2 regions of the Streptomyces sp. SDT5-1 genome follow, and region 1 is predicted to be linked to the other one. Evidence: riboswitches for the same ligand, from Rfam matches in the RefSeq annotation. Region 1 holds a riboswitch; the other holds the start of a gene.

Region 1 (7,765 bases):
CGGGCCCCTGGCGCCCCGCCGCCACCCACGGTCCCCGCGCGCCGCGTCACCCCTGCCGCACGCCCGCCCCGCGCACGACCCGCAGCAGGTACTCCTTGCGGTGCAGCGGATCGTGGTCGGTGCGGAAACGGCGCGGCGCGTCGTCGCGGACCGGGGCGTAGTGGTCGAAGGCGGCCTCCAGGACGCCCTCGCCCCGGGTGAGCCCCGGCAGCCGGCGCTCCAGGTCCCGCACCCGCGCCGCGGGGATCAGCCCGTCGACCGTGGCCCACGCCCCGCCGTCCGCCGTGCGCTGCCCGGTCGGCACGGCCCGCAGCCGGGTCAGGGCGGGCAGCACCGCCCCGTACAGATCGGCCGGGATGTCGAGGCGGAAGCGGTGCATCGGCTCGCACACCGTCGTGCCCGCGCGCTCGAGGGCGCTCATCAGGACCAGTGGTGTCAGGCCGCGGAAGTCCGCCCCGGTGCTCGACATCGACTTGTCGAAGACGGCGTGCGCGTGGCTCTGCCGCGGCGCGTACCCGGAGCGGAACAGCGTCACCGTGCAGTCCGTGACCCGCCAGCCGAGCAGCCCCTGGCCCAGGGTCTCGTGCACGGTCTCCTCGACGGCCTTGATGAACGCCATGGGCAGCGAGCCGAGTTCGATGCCGAGCCGGAACGCGACGCCGGAGCCGACCGGCGCCGGGTCGACGCGCAGTCCGATGGTCGCGAGGAACGGGTTGCCCTCGTCCTTCATGGCCTCGGCCGCCTCGCCCGATCCCGTCGGCCGCTCGACGCACAGCGGCGTCGTCGCGCGGAACGTGACGTCGAGCCCGAACTCCTCGGCGAGCGTGGCCTGGACGACCTCCTTCTGCACCTCGCCGTAGAGCGACAGGAAGATCTCCTGGCGGACGTCGTCCTGGCGCAGGCCGATCAGCGGGTCCTGCTCGGCGAGCTGGGTGAGCGCGGCGAGCAGGGCGCCGCGCAGGCCGGGCCGCTCGGGCTCGACGACCGTCTCCAGGGTCGGCGGCGCGAAGTGGTGTTCCTCGACCGGTGCTCGAGGCTCTCCGAGGTCGTCGCCGACGCGCACGCCGCCGAGCCCCCACAGTCGCGCCACCCTCCCGGGCCCGGCCTCCGCCGCCGGGACGTCCGCCCCGTCCGCGAAGACCCGTACTCCCGTCAGCCGCTCCTCGCCGCCGCCGGGCAGCGCGAGGCGCTCGCGCACCCGCAGCGTCCCGGTGAAGACACGGGCGTACGCGATCTTCTCGCCGGCCGGTCCGCGCTCCACCTTGAACACCCGGGCGGAGAGCGGCAGTCGGTGCCGCTCCTCCGCGGCCGGAAGCAGCCGCGTGACGCCGTCCACGAGGGCGTCGACCCCCGCGCCCGTCATCGCCGAGCCGAAGTACACCGGATGGGCCTGCGCCCGCGCCGTCTGCTCGGCGAGCGCGTCCCACAGCCTGCCGTACGTCACCGACTCCTCGTCCTTGACGTACGCCTCCAGGAGGCCGTCGTCGCGGGCCGAGAGCACGTCGACCAGGCGGGCGCGGTGGTCCGCGTCCCCGGCGGCGTACGGGACGCAGCGCGCGGAGCGGTCGCCGAGGCCGCCGGTCACCGTGTTCATCGGGACCACGGCGGGTGTGAGCTTGCGGCGCAGGTCGTCGAGGAGCGTGGCCTCCCGGGCGCCGCGCCGGTCGACCTTGTTGACGAACACCACGGTGGGGATGCGCAGTCGGCGCAGCGTCCGCATCAGGACGCGGGTCTGCGCCTGGACGCCCTCCACGGCGGAGACGACGAGCACCGCCCCGTCGAGCACGCCGAGCACGCGCTCGACCTCGGCGATGAAGTCCGGGTGACCCGGTGTGTCCACCAGGTTGACGGTGGTGCCGCCGACCGGGAACGACACCACGGCCGCCTTGATGGTGATGCCGCGCCGGCGCTCCAGGTCCAGGGAGTCCGTGCGGGTGCTCCCGTCGTCGACCCGGCCGAGCTCGTCGATCACCCCGGCCGAGTGCAGGAGCCGCTCGGTCAGGCTGGTCTTACCGGCGTCTACGTGCGCGAGAATTCCAAGATTCAGCAATGCCACGGGCAGTCGAGTCCTCGAAGGAAGGGAATGCCACGGCGGCGGAATCCGCGGTGGCCCTCGGAAGGAACGTGACTGCAGCGCGCATGGATCGGTCCTCACGGTCGGGATGCGCGACTCGTGCCGCACGGGAATCAGTGCAGCAGCGCGCCGCGCATCCCGGCAACCGAATTACCCGGCGTCGGCCACCCGCGCCGACCATCGCTGCTCGACCCGCGCCAGCCGCCAGTAGGCGATCGCCGCCGCCCACACGACGACGAACAGGCCAACGATGACGTACCCGACGTTGTCGAGGTCGAGACCGGCGATCCAGCCGGTCACCGCGTCGCTGAGGTCCAGCTTGTCGTGGAGCACGCCCACGAGTTCGATCGTCCCGATGAAGAACGCGACCGCGATCGACAGACCGGTGATGGTGAGGTTGTAGAACACCTTGCGCACCGGGTTCGAGAACGCCCACTGGTAGGCGAAGTTCATGAACGTGCCGTCGAGCGTGTCGAACAGGCTCATGCCCGCGGCGAACAGCAGCGGAAGGCACAGGATCGCGTACCAGGGCAGGCCCGCCGCGGCGCCGCTGCCCGCCATCACCATCAGCGTCACCTCGGTCGCGGTGTCGAAGCCGAGCCCGAAGAGGAAGCCGAGCGGGAACATCTGCCCGGGGCGGGTGATGGACTTGGTGAAGCGGCCGAGGATCCGGTTCATGAACCCGCGCGAGTCCAGGTGCTGCTCGAGCTTCCGCTCGTCGTACGAGCCCGCGCGCATCGCCTTGAAGACCTTGAGGATGCCCATCAGGGCGACGAGGTTGAGCGCGGCGATGAGGTACAGGAAGGTGCCGGAGACGGTCGTACCGACGACGCCGAGCACTTGGTGGGTGGGGGAGTCGTCGCTCGTCAGGGTGGTCGCGAGCGCCGTGCCGCCCGCGACGAGGGCCGCGAGCACGACCACCACGCTGGAGTGGCCGAGCGCGAACCAGAAGCCGACAGAGACGGGCCGCTTGCCGTCCGCCATCAGCTTGCGGGTGGTGTTGTCGATGGCCGCGATGTGGTCGGCGTCGAACGCGTGCCGCATGCCGAGCGTGTACGCCGTGATGCCGAGGCCGATGCCGAAGGCCTTGTTGCCCACTTCGTAGTGCTCGGGGACGACGAGCAGGAAGAGCACGCCGAACGCGACGACGTGCAGCGCGGCGATCACCGCGATCAGGCCCGCCGTGCGCAGCGTGTCCTCGCGGCGCCAACGGAAGGCAGGGGAGGGGGAATTCAGGAGATTCGGGGAGTTCCCGGGCAGGGTCATGCGTCGATCACGCTCCAGCACCTCGTGGATCACTTCGTGAGATGCCGTGGCCGGTCTCCTGGCTTACGGGTGTGCCCGTCGCTCCGGCCTTCCCAGCGGCCGACGGCCGCCAGTGGCGCACAGGATGGAACGACGCGCCCCGGACGTCGCTGTCCGGAACCCGATCACAGTGGCGAGGGCCGCTCCGGAATGGGCCCCTGAAGGGCTGTCACCGGTCTTCCCGAGCACCACGGCCCGACCACCCTACTACCTACCGCGCGGCCCGCTCCCGGGCCCGGCGGATCTCCTCGTAGGCCTTCTCGCGGCCCTCCCAGTGCGAGCCGTCGACCGATTTGCCCGGCTCCAGGTCCTTGTAGACCTCGAAGAAATGGGTGATCTCCAGGCGGTCGAACTCCGGGATGTCCTCGATGTCCCGGGTCGCGTCGTGCCGCGGGTCGTGCGCGGGCACGCACAGGATCTTCTCGTCCGGGCCCTTCTCGTCGCTCATCACGAACATCCCGATGGCGCGGCACTCGATGGCGCAGCCGGGGAACGTCGCGTCGCCGGTCAGGACGAGCGCGTCCAGCGGGTCGCCGTCGCCGCCGAGCGTGCCGTCGACGTAGCCGTAGTCCGCGGGGTACTGCGTCGACGTGAACAGCATCCGGTCGAGCCGGATCCGGCCGAGGTCGTGGTCCATCTCGTACTTGTTCCGGGACCCCTGGGGGATCTCCACGATGACGTCGAACGCCTCGGCGCGTGCCTGACTGCTGCCCAATGTGGCCTCCTTGCCGCATCCCGACGACCACGAGTGTGCGCCGTGCCGGGCAAGGGCGGAACCCCTCAGGCCGCCGGGGGAACGGCGAATTCGAGTTCGGGCCGGTCCCAGGCGACGGCCGGCGGGCGGGCGGCCACCGTGCCGGTCCGGCGCGCGCCCATGCTCCGGTAGAAGCCCTCGGCGGGCGGATGCGCGACGACCCGCACATGGTCGAGGCCCGCGCCGACGGCCTGTGCCAGCATGTGCGCGATGAGCAGCCGGCCGATGCCGCGGCCCTGCGCCTCGTCCGCGACGAACATCAGGTCGAGCTCCCGCGGCGCGAGCAGCAGCGCGTAGAAACCGAGCACCCGCCCGTCGGCCTCGTCCACGGCCACATGCACCGGGTGCGCCTCTATGTAGTCCGGGCCCACCCGGTACCCGGCGACCATGGAGGCGTACGGGTCCCGGTAGGCGCTGGAGCCACGCACGAGGCGGGTGAGGCGCCGGGCGTCCTGTGCGGTGGCCCGCCGGACCGTGACGGCCGGTGCTCCTCCGCGGCGTGTAACGCGCGCGTTCATGGGTCGAGTATTACGCATCCGGGGTCAGGGCCTGGCCCCGGGCACCGTGGAGTGCGCCTGGCGCAGGAACGCGGCGTTGTCCGGGCTCTGCCGCAGCTTCTCGATCAGCGCCTCGTACGACGCGTACGGGTCCCGGGTCTGCAGGGCCCGCCGCAGGCCCCGGACGACGGACAGCTCGGCTGCCGGCTGCAGCAGCTCCTCGCGGCGGGTGCCGGACGGGGTGAGGTCGACGGCGGGGTGGACGCGGCGCTGGGCGAGGGTGCGGTCGAGGCGCAGCTCCATGTTGCCGGTGCTCTTGAGCTCCTCGAAGTAGTAGTCGTCGGCGCGGGAGCCGGTGTCGACGAGGGCGGTGGCGAGGATCGTCAGGGATCCGGCCTCCTCGGCGTCGCGGGCCGCGCCGAAGAACCGCTTCGGCCCGTGCAGGGCCGCCGCGTCGACGCCGCCCGACAGGGTGCGGCCACTGGTCGACGCGGCGTTGTTGTACGCGCGGCACAGGCGGGTCAGGGAGTCGAGGAGGATCACCACGTCGCGGCCCCGCTCGGTGAGCCGCTTGGCGCGCTCGACGGCGAGTTCGGCGAGCGCGATGTGCGCCTTGGCTGGGCGGTCGAACGTCGAGGCGTAGACCTCGCCGCGCACCGAGCGGCGCATGTCGGTGACCTCCTCGGGGCGCTCGTCGACGAGCACCACCATGAGGTGGGCCTCGGGGTGGTTCGCGGCGAACGCGGCGGCGAGCTGCTGGAGCAGCACCGTCTTGCCGGTCTTCGGCGGGGCGACGATCAGCCCGCGCTGCCCCTTGCCGACGGGGGTGAACAGGTCGACGACGCGTCCCGCGAGCCCGGCCGCCGGGTGCTCGAGGCGGAACCGCTCGCTCGGGTGCAGTGGGGTGAGGTCGGCGAAGCGGGGGCGGCCGCCCGCCGCCTGCGCGGGGGAACCTTCGACGGCCTCGACGTGGGTGAGGCCGCGCTGTGCGCCGCACGTCCCCTCGACGAAGTCGCCCTTGCGCAGGCCGATTCGGCGCACGAGGTGGGCCGGCACCTGCACGTCGTGCGGCGTGGGGATCAGGTCGGGCGCCCGCAGGAAGCCGTGCCCGTTGCCGCCGATGTCGAGGAAGCCTGCGGCGCGGACGGGTTCGGTCCTCCGGGGTTCATCGGCCTCACGGGGTTCACGGGTGGTGGTGGTCGGGTTCAGGGTCGTGGTGGTCATGGTGATCACGGGTCCTTTCGCGGCCTGGGCCGCGGGTCCGAGTGGCATGGGGGCAGGGAAGGGGTGGGATCCGGCGAAGAGGCGAGGGCGACGGAGCGCGCCCCGCGGCCGGGGAGAACCTGGGCTCGCGGCAACGGGTGAAGAGCCCGCCAGAAGCCGCTGACCAGGGATGACATACGCCGTACGGTGAAGGGGGAACCATCGGCCGAAGGGCGCTGAGAAAAGGAGATCGGTACCGGCGCCTCGGAACGGGCGAGCACATGTACCGCCTTGACCGTACCACCCGGACTCCGTCGCGCGGCAAGACCCGGTTCTCGTGAAGCCCCGGCCCCGCGCGGCAGGGCCCGCCCGCGGCGCCCCGCCGCCCTATGCTGAGCGGCCATGTTCACCGATCAGGGGCCCACCCTCCGCGAGCTGGCCGTCCAGGCGCTGTCCTCGGTCGAGCGCGGCTACGACCTGCTGGCGCCGAAGTTCGACCACACGCCGTTCCGCACCCCCGACGCCGTGCTCGACGCGGTCGGCCGCGCGCTCGCCGGGCTCGGCCCGTACGGCACGGGGCTCGACCTGTGCTGTGGCACCGGCGCGGGCCTGCGTGTGCTGCGCGACGCGGGCGTCGGGCGGGCCGTCGGCGTGGACTTCAGCGGCGGCATGCTGGAGGTGGCGCGGCGCGCCGAGCCGGGCGCGGGCCATGTCCGCGGCGACGCCCTCGCGCTGCCCTTCGGCGAGGCCTTCGACCTCGTCGTGAGCTTCGGCGCGTTCGGGCACTTCCTGCCGCGCGAGTGGCCGCGCCTCTTCTCCGAGGTGCGCCAAGTCCTGCGCCCCGGCGGGCAGTTCGCGTTTCCGCTGCCCGCGCCCGCGGGGCCCGACACGGTCGGCTACTGGGCGATGCTCGGCTTCGACACCGTGATGCGGGTGCGCAACGCGGTGTGGCGGCCCCCCTTCGTCATGTACTACCGGCCGTTCCGACTCGGCGACGTACGCCGGGAGTTGGACCGGGCGGGCTTCGACGTCACGCTGTACGCGCTGCCCGAGCTCGGCGGGCGGCCCGACGGCAGCCCGCGCTGCCGGCTCGTCGTGGCCACCCGCCGCTGACCGGGCGTCAGCAGGACGGCGTCGCGCCGTTCGCCGGCTGGTGCGTGGTCGCGGCCCGCACCTGGTTGAAGTTCGCGACGTACGCGTCGTGCACGGCCGGGTCCTCCAGCTGGAGCATCGTCTCGTCGCTCTGCCGCAGCGAGTTGCCGCTCCAGTTGTGGCTGCCCGTCCACACGATCTCGCGGTCCGGGACGCCGTAGTACTTGCCCTCGACCAGCAGGTACTTGTCGTGGATCCACGTCGAGTCGGCCTGGCAGTAGTACCGGGCGATCACGCCGCCGTACACACTCGACGTCTTCGCCAGCAGCGCCGAGAGGGACTGCTGCTCCAGGGCGCTCGCCGGGTTGTAGTTCTGCGACACCTCGACGTAGCAGCCCTGCGCGTCGAGCGCGGCGAGCCGCTGCGCCAGGTAGGGGCGGCTGAAGATGTTCATGGCGACGCGGATCCGGGTGCGGTGGTTGTCGGTGGTGCCCACCCTGGTGTTCCCGAAGCACTCGACGTGGTCGAGCACCGTCGCGACGGTGTCCTCTGACGGGTCGTTGTAGGGCTGCCCGTTGCTCTCGGCGCGCGGATAGAAATGCGCCTTGGCGTTGCCCGACGTCACCGGCGGCCTGCCGGTGTCGTAGTAATTGTTGTTCGCCGTACGCGACTTCAGGTCGTCGAAGTAGGCGTTGTACGCGGAGTAGATGCCGTCGTTGCCGGTCAGGACGAGGGCGTTGTTCCAGCCCTTCGTGCCGTCGCGGCCGTTGTGCAGGTTCGCCGACGACTGGACGACGACGTTCGCCGTGCCCTGCGTGCTGGACAGCAGCAGGAACTTGT
Region 2 (7,765 bases), 1.7 Mb from region 1:
GAAGGATGGAGAGCACGCCCTCCGGGAGTCCCGCCTCGGTCGCGATCTCGGCGAGCAGATACGCGTCGAGCGGCGTCTCGGGCGAGGTCTTGAGGATCACCGGGTTCCCGGCGAGCAGCGCGGGCGCGAGCTTTGCCGCGGCGGTGAACTGCGGGACGTTCCACGGCACGACGGCCGCGACGACGCCGACGGGTTCACGGCGGACGAGCAGCTTGCCGAGGGCGCCGTCGCGCGTCTCCTCGTACGTGAAGTTCCTGGCGACGTTGATCGCGGAGTCCCAGACCATCATCGCGGCGAGCGCCTGCACCATGATCCCGGAGGTGTACGGGGTGCCGTTCTCGCTGCTGATGACGCGGGCGATCTCCTCGTGCCGGGCCGCGAACGCGTCCTTGATCCTCGTGATCACCTCGATGCGCTCGTCGAGGCTCATGCGGGGCCAGGGCCCGTCCTCGAAGGCGCGGCGGGCGACGGCCACGGCGCGGTCGACGTCGGCGGGCGCGGCGTGCGGCACCCGGCCGAAGACCTCGCCGGTGTGCGGCGAGACGACGTCGATGACCTCCTTGCCGAGCGGGTCGGTCAACTCCCCGCCTATGAACAGCTGTCCGTATTCCAAGAGCTCGGTCATGGCCGGCATCCTCACGCACGACAATTCTGACGGTGTTTCAGAACTGATACCAGTTCTAGTAACGATCCGGAAGGGCGCGGTGGGAGCGGGGAGGCCGCTCCGCGACCCCCGGGATACGGTTCGCCCGGGCGACCATTGAAACGAGTTCTACAAGTTCCCGTACAGTGGCGGCAGTTCGGCTGGAGCGGCGGAGGGTGTCCGATGGCAGAGGCGACGCAGGTGACCGACCACAGCGGGGGCGTGCACAGCATCCGCGTACCGATCCCCGACAACCCGCTCGGCTACACGCTCGTCTACCTCGTCGACACGGACGCGGGCCCCGTGCTCGTCGACACCGGCTGGGACGATCCGGCCTCCTGGGACGCGCTGTCCGCGGGCCTGACGGCCTGCGGCACGAGCGTCTCCGAGCTCACCGGCGTCCTCATCACGCACCACCACCCGGACCACCACGGCCTGTCGGCGAAGGTGCGGGAGGCGTCCGGGGCGTGGATCGCCATGCACGAGGCGGACGCCGCGGTGGTGCGGCGCACCCGCGAGAACAAGCCGGCGCGCTGGTACGCGTACATGGTGGCGAAGCTGGTCGCGGCCGGTGCGCCCGAGGACCACATCGCCCCGCTGATCGCGGCCCGCGACTCCGGGAAGCCCCGTCAACTGCCGGGCTTCGCACCCGCGTTGCCGGACCGCACCATCACCCCCGGCGACCTCCTCGACCTGCCGGGCCGCAGGCTCCGCGCGATCTGGACGCCGGGCCACACGCCGGGACACGTCTGCCTGCACCTGGAGGAGGAGCACCCGGAGGGCCGCGCGGGCCACGGCAGGCTCTTCTCCGGCGACCACGTCCTGCCGGGCATCACCCCGCACATCGGTCTCTACGAGGACCCCGACGACGCCACCGTCACCGACCCGCTCGGCGACTACCTCGACTCCCTCGAACGGATCGGGCGCCTGAACCCGGCGGAGGTGCTGCCCGCCCACCAGCATCCGTTCGCCGACACCCCGGCCCGCGTACGGGAGTTGCTCGACCACCACGAGGAGCGCCTCACCGGACTCCTCGGCCTCCTCTCCACTCCCCTCACCCCCTGGCAGCTCGCCGAGCGCATGGAGTGGAACCGCCCCTGGGCCCAGATCCCCTACGGCTCCCGCAACATCGCGGTCTCCGAGGCGGAGGCCCACCTCCGCCGCCTCGAGAAGACGGGCCGCGTGGAGCAGGTCCCGGGCAGCGACCCCGTGCGGTACGCGGCGGTCGGTTAGCACCCCCGATCTTTGCCGCGCCTTTCATGGAAGAGGCGCCCACGGGGGCGTATCTTCGGCCCCCAAGAGGCTGGAACAACAAGGGGGCACCCGCCGATGACGCCGGACGAGGCTGTGGTCGGCCGGACGGGGAAGCTGGTCGTCGGCACACGTGGGGCCGAAGGTCCGGGCGAGGTACTGGTGCAGGTCAGGGGCGGGACCGAGACCTTTCTCGCGTACTCGGACGAGCCCCTGCCCCGGCACGCCACCGTGCTCGTGATCGAATCCCGCGGCAGCCGGCAGGTCTCGGTCATGGCCTGGCACGACCCTCTCCTCTCCGGTGGCGAGGGCGGCTCCCGCTAAGGAGACGTACAGGCATGTTCGGATATCGCGTTCCCGCGCCCGACGAGGCGATGCTGATCTCGGGCGGCAGGCGGGGACTTGGGGGAGCTCCGTTCCGCGTCGTCACCGGACACGGGAAGTTCGTGCTTCCCGTGTTCCGCAAGACCCGCTTCCTGTCGCTCGCGATGATGGAGGCCGAGGTCGTCGAGAAGTGCGTGACCCGGCAGGGCATCGCCCTGACCGTGCGCGCGGTCATCGCGTTCAAGGTCGGCAACGACCACGAGTCGATCGTCAACGCCGGTCAGCGTTTCCTCTCCGACCAGGACCAGATGTCGGTCCTGACCGGCCGGATCTTCGCGGGCCACCTGCGTTCGATCATCGGCTCGATGACGGTCGAGGAGATCGTCACGGAACGCCAGAAGCTGGCGACGGAGGTCCTGGACACGTCGAAGTCGGAGATGGCGAAGATCGGCCTGCACGTCGACTCGCTCCAGATCCAGTCCATCGACGACGGCGACACCGGCTACATCGAGGCGATGTCGCGCCCGCACAAGGCGGCCATCCAGCGGCAGGCGAAGATCGCGCAGGCGCAGGCGACGCAGGCGGCGGCCGAGGCCGAGCAGGAGTCGTCGCGGCGGCAGGCCGAGTACGCGCGGCAGACCGCGATCGTGCAGGCCGAGTACAACGCGGACGTGGACCGCGCCAAGGCGCAGGCCGAGCAGGCGGGTCCGCTGGCCCTCGCCCACGCGCAGCAGGAGGTGCTCGAGGCGCAGACGGAGCTCGCGCTGAAACAGGCCGAGCTGCGGGAGAAGGAGCTGATCTCCGAGGTGGTCAAGCCGGCGCAGGCGGACGCGGAGCGGATCCGGGTGCTGGCGCTCGCGGAGGCCGAGCGTACGAAGATCCAGGCGGAGGCCGCGGCGTCGTACGACCGGGTGGCGCTCGACCGGATGCTCATCGACCAGCTGCCGCAGATCGTGAAGGAGGCGTCGGCGGGGCTCGCCGGCGCGAACGTCAACGTCCTGAACGGGGCGGACGGCCTGGGCGAGATCGCGGCGGGCCTCGTCGGCCAGGGCCTCACGATCCTCGACTCGGTCCGCAAGAACCTCTCCGGGGAGTCCCCGGACGGCGTCGGCTCGGCGGTGGAGCGCTACGTGGGTGCTCCGCGCGGCGGCGCGGACGACGGCCCGGTCGACGTCCGCTGAGGCGGCGGAGCCCCAGGGGACGCGGCCACGGTGCCGGGTACAGTTAGGGCGTCGTAGTACGTACGTACGAGGGGAAGCCGGTGCAAATCCGGCGCTGACCCCGCAACCGTGAGAGCCGGAACACCTCGCACGTACGCGCTCGGCTCACGACCGTCGAGGAATACGGAGCCGGAGCCGCCCGGTGCCCCCGTGTGCCGCGCCGCCCCGCTCCCCGCAGGGAGAGGCAGCCCGCCCCACCATGAACATGCGCCGCAGCACCGCGCTCGTCGCCGCGACCATCGCGATCGGCGCCTTGGGCGCGCACGCCGCGGCCGCGGACAGTGCCTCCCCCTCCCCGAAGGTGACCGTCCCGTCCGGCCTCTACGGCAAGGGCGACCCCACGTACGACGGCGTGTGGCGGCAGTCCCTCGCGCTCGTCGCGCAGCACGAGGTGGGCGTGAAGCCCGCCGCGAAGGCCGTCGACTGGCTGGCGGGCCAGCAGTGCGAGAACGGCGGCTTCGCCGCCTACCGCGCCGAGCCCGGAAAGCCCTGCGACACCAAGACGAAGATCGACAGCAACGCCACCGCGGCCGCCGTCCAGGCCCTCGCCGCGGTCGGCGGCCGCGACGGCGAGGTCGCCAAGGGCGTCGACCGGCTGAAGAAGAGCCAGAACGCCGACGGAGGCTGGGGCTACGGCCTCGGCATGGACAGCGACGCGAACTCCACGTCCGTCGTCGTCGGCGCGCTCGTCGCGGCGGGCGAGAAGCCGTCCGAGGTGAAGTCCTCCAAGGGGAGGACCGCGACCGACGCCCTCGCCTCCCTCGCCCTGCCGTGCTCCAAGGGCGAGGACGGCGGTGCTCTCGCCTACCAGCCCGACAAGAAGGGCGGGCTCGCCGCGAACGCCGACGCCACCGCGGCCGGCGTGCTCGGCGCCCTCGGCACCGGCTTCGCGCCCGACAAGGGCTCCGCCCCGGACTCGTACACCTGCGAGGACGGCAAGGACGCGAAGGCGCTCGCCCACAACGGCGCCGTGTACCTCCAGAACCAGCTCCAGCCGCGCCTGTACCTGAAGTCCCAGCTCGCCGGCGCCAAGGACCAGCCCGACTACGGCAACACGGCCGACGCGATCACCGCCGTCGCCGCCGCGGAGGGCACCAAGTACACGAAGGACCCGTACACCTGGCTGGAGAAGAACGCGCAGGACTGGGCCGCGCAGACCGGACCCGCCGCCTACGCCGAGCTGATCTTCGCCGCGCGGGCCACCGGCAACGACCCGCGCGACTTCGGCGGCACCGACCTGGTGAGCGCCCTGAACAAGACGGGCCCCGAGCCCGCCTCCACGAAGTCCTCCGCCTCCGACCCCGACGAGAAGAAGGACGACGGCGGCAGCGGAGCCAACTGGTGGATCATCAGCGTGATGTTCATCGCCGCGGTCGGCGCCGGCTTCCTGCTCAGCGGCCGCAAGAAGCAGCAGCCGTGACCGCGCGGAGGTGGACCGGGCTCCTGCTCGGCCTGCTCGCGCTGGTGCTCGGCGTCGTGGCGGCCGCCCCCGCGCAGGCGGCCGGGTACCGGTACTGGTCGTTCTGGGAGCGGGACGGCAAGCAGGCATGGACGTACGCGACGGCGGGCCCCTCGCAGACCAAGCCGTCGGACGGGGACGTGCAGGGCTTCCGGTTCGCGGTGAGCGAGGACTCCGAGGACGCGAAGCAGCCGCGCGGCGCCGCGGACTTCGACACGATCTGCGCCGACACCCCCGCCAAGGACGGCGAGAAGCGGATCGCCCTGGTCATCGACGCGGGCACGGCGGCCGACGCCCCGTCGGGCGAGACCCCGCCGAAGCCGCGCACCGCGTGCGCGCAGGTGGCCGAGGACGCGACGAGCGCCGACGCGCTGGCCGCCGTCGCGAAGCCGCTGCGCTACGACAGCAGCGCGATGCTGTGCGCGATCTCCGGCTACCCGAAGGCGGGCTGCGGCGAGCAGGTGTCGGGCGAGAAGACCGACAAGGCGTCCGGACAGCCGGCCGAGAAGAACGCTGGCGACTCCGGGGACTCCGGCCCGTCCGTCGGCCTCATCGCGGGCATCGCCGTGGTCGTCGTGCTCGGTGTCGGGGCGGGCGTGCAGGCCCGACGCCGCCGCGGCTGACCCGATGTCCGCTCGTACGCTGCGCGCCCCGCGGGCGCACCGCTCCAACGCCCTGCATCCGGGCGCCTGGTGGATCTGGGCGCTCGGCCTCGGCACGGCCGCGTCCCGCACCACGAACCCGCTGCTGCTCGCGCTCCTGATCGGCGTCGCGGGTTACGTGGTGGCGGCGCGCCGCACCGAGGCGCCGTGGGCGCGCTCGTACGGGGCGTTCGTGAAGCTGGCGCTCGCGGTCCTCGGCATCCGTCTGGTCTTCGCGACGCTCCTCGGCTCGGCGATCCCCGGCACCCACCTCCTGGTCACGCTTCCCGAGGTCCCGCTGCCTGACTGGGCGCAGGGCGTCCGCATCGGCGGCCCCGTCACCCTCGAAGGCCTGGTCTTCGCCCTGTACGACGGCCTGAAGCTGGCCACGCTGCTGATCTGCGTGGGCGCCGCGAACGCCCTCGCGTCGCCGTCCCGGCTCCTCAAGTCCCTGCCGGGCGCGCTGTACGAGGCCGGGGTCGCGGTCGTCGTCGCGATGACGTTCGCCCCGAACCTGGTCGCGGACGTGCGCAGGCTGCGGGCTGCGCGGCGGCTGCGGGGCCGCCCCGACAAGGGCCTGCGCGGGCTGCTCCAGGTCGGCCTCCCGGTCCTCGAAGGGGCGCTGGAACGCTCGGTGGCGCTCGCCGCCGCGATGGACGCGCGCGGCTACGGCCGCACCGCCGAGGTGCCGCCCGCCGTCCGCCGGGCCACGGCCGCGCTCACCCTCGGCGGACTCATCGGGGTGTGCGCGGGAACGTACGGGCTGCTCGCCGCGTCCGGCGCCGGATACGGGCTCCCGGTCCTACTGGCGGGGGTCGCGGCGGCGCTCGGCGGTCTGTGGCTGGGCGGCCGGCGCACGGTCCGCACCCGCTACCGGCCCGACGTGTGGGGCGTCAGGGCCTGGCTCGTCGCGGCGTCGGGGGCGGCGGCCGCGGCGGTGATGATCTGGGCGGGCGCCCGTGACCCGGCGGCCCTCCAGCCGCCCGTCGTGCCGCTCGCGGCGCCCTCGCTGCCGCTGTGGCCCGCGGCGGGCATCCTGCTCGGGCTCCTCCCGGCCTTCCTCGCACCCGCTCCCGCTCCCGACAAGCCGACGGAGGCAGCGTCATGATCCGCTTCGAGAACGTCTCCGTCACCTACGACGACGCACCGGAGCCCACCGTCCGCGGCATCCACCTCCACGTGCCGGAGGGCGAGTTGATGCTGCTCGCGGGCCCTTCGGGCGTCGGCAAGTCCACGCTCCTCGGAGCGGTGAGCGGGCTCGTGCCGCACTTCACCGGCGGCACGCTCGCCGGCCGGGTCACGGTCGCGGGCCGCGACACCCGCACCCACAAGCCGCGCGAACTCGCCGACGTCGTCGGCACGGTGGGCCAGGACCCGCTCGCGCACTTCGTGACGGACACGGTCGAGGACGAACTCGCGTACGGCATGGAGTCGTTGGGCCTGAGCCCGCAGGTCATGCGCCGCCGCGTGGAGGAGACCCTCGACCTCCTCGGCCTCGCGGACCTGCGCGACCGCCCCATCTCCACGCTCTCCGGAGGCCAGCAGCAGCGCGTCGCGATCGGCTCCGTCCTCACCCCGCACCCTCAGGTCCTGGTCCTCGACGAACCGACGTCGGCCCTCGACCCTGCGGCCGCCGAGGAGGTCCTCTCGGTCCTGCAACGCCTGGTCCACGACCTCGGCACGACGGTCCTCATGGCGGAACACCGCCTGGAGCGGGTCATCCAGTACGCGGACCAGGTGGCGCTGTTGCCGGCGGCCGGGGAGCCGCTGAGGGTGGGCGCCCCGGCCGACATCATGGCGATCTCCCCGGTGTACCCACCGGTGGTGGGCCTGGGCCGCTTGGCGGGTTGGACGCCGCTGCCCCTGACGGTGCGGAACGCGAGGCGAGCGGCGGGAGACCTGAAACACCGACTGGCATCCACAGCCATGGGGGCCGATCGAGCAGCTCGGCCAGATCAAGCCCCTGCAGGGGGTACCCCCGGACGGAGTCTGGGGGAGATTGAGCAGCGGGGCCCGGGGCGGAGCCCCGCGACCGCAACCCCTCTGGCCGCAACGAAAAACCTCGGCGTAAGAAGAGGCCGCATCGAAGCCCTCCGCCACATCGACCTCACGGTCACCACCGGCGAGGTGCTCGCCCTGATGGGCCGCAACGGCGCCGGAAAGTCCACTCTCCTCTCCACCCTCGTCGGCCTGATCAAGCCGACCTCGGGAACGGTCACGGTCGGCG

What was found. A riboswitch is a leader RNA that binds a small molecule or an ion and turns the genes downstream of it on or off. The one in region 1 is predicted to bind cobalamin.
Region 2: it holds a riboswitch for cobalamin, as region 1 does, so the genes downstream of both, ACTWJ8_RS13935 (prenyltransferase/squalene oxidase repeat-containing protein) here and ACTWJ8_RS06130 (HoxN/HupN/NixA family nickel/cobalt transporter) in region 1, are expected to answer to the same signal.

The regions. Positions count from the first base shown of each region.
Region 1 is NZ_CM125963.1:1,286,365-1,294,129, reverse strand. It holds gene ACTWJ8_RS06135 (GTP-binding protein) at 47-2,056, opposite strand; gene ACTWJ8_RS06130 (HoxN/HupN/NixA family nickel/cobalt transporter) at 2,225-3,340, opposite strand; cobalamin riboswitch at 3,372-3,587, opposite strand; gene ACTWJ8_RS06125 (inorganic diphosphatase) at 3,591-4,094, opposite strand; gene ACTWJ8_RS06120 (GNAT family N-acetyltransferase) at 4,160-4,651, opposite strand; gene rho (transcription termination factor Rho) at 4,676-5,854, opposite strand; gene ACTWJ8_RS06110 (class I SAM-dependent methyltransferase) at 6,236-6,946, shown strand; gene ACTWJ8_RS06105 (phospholipase D-like domain-containing protein) at 6,954-7,765, opposite strand, start outside.
Region 2 is NZ_CM125963.1:2,973,815-2,981,579, forward strand. It holds gene ACTWJ8_RS13915 (aldehyde dehydrogenase) at 1-625, opposite strand, end outside; gene ACTWJ8_RS13920 (MBL fold metallo-hydrolase) at 827-1,876, shown strand; gene ACTWJ8_RS13925 (hypothetical protein) at 1,973-2,218, shown strand; gene ACTWJ8_RS13930 (flotillin family protein) at 2,233-3,399, shown strand; adenosylcobalamin-variant (AdoCbl-variant) riboswitch at 3,457-3,533, shown strand; gene ACTWJ8_RS13935 (prenyltransferase/squalene oxidase repeat-containing protein) at 3,638-4,858, shown strand; gene ACTWJ8_RS13940 (SCO2322 family protein) at 4,855-5,520, shown strand; gene ACTWJ8_RS13945 (energy-coupling factor transporter transmembrane component T) at 5,525-6,646, shown strand; gene ACTWJ8_RS13950 (ABC transporter ATP-binding protein) at 6,643-7,765, shown strand, end outside.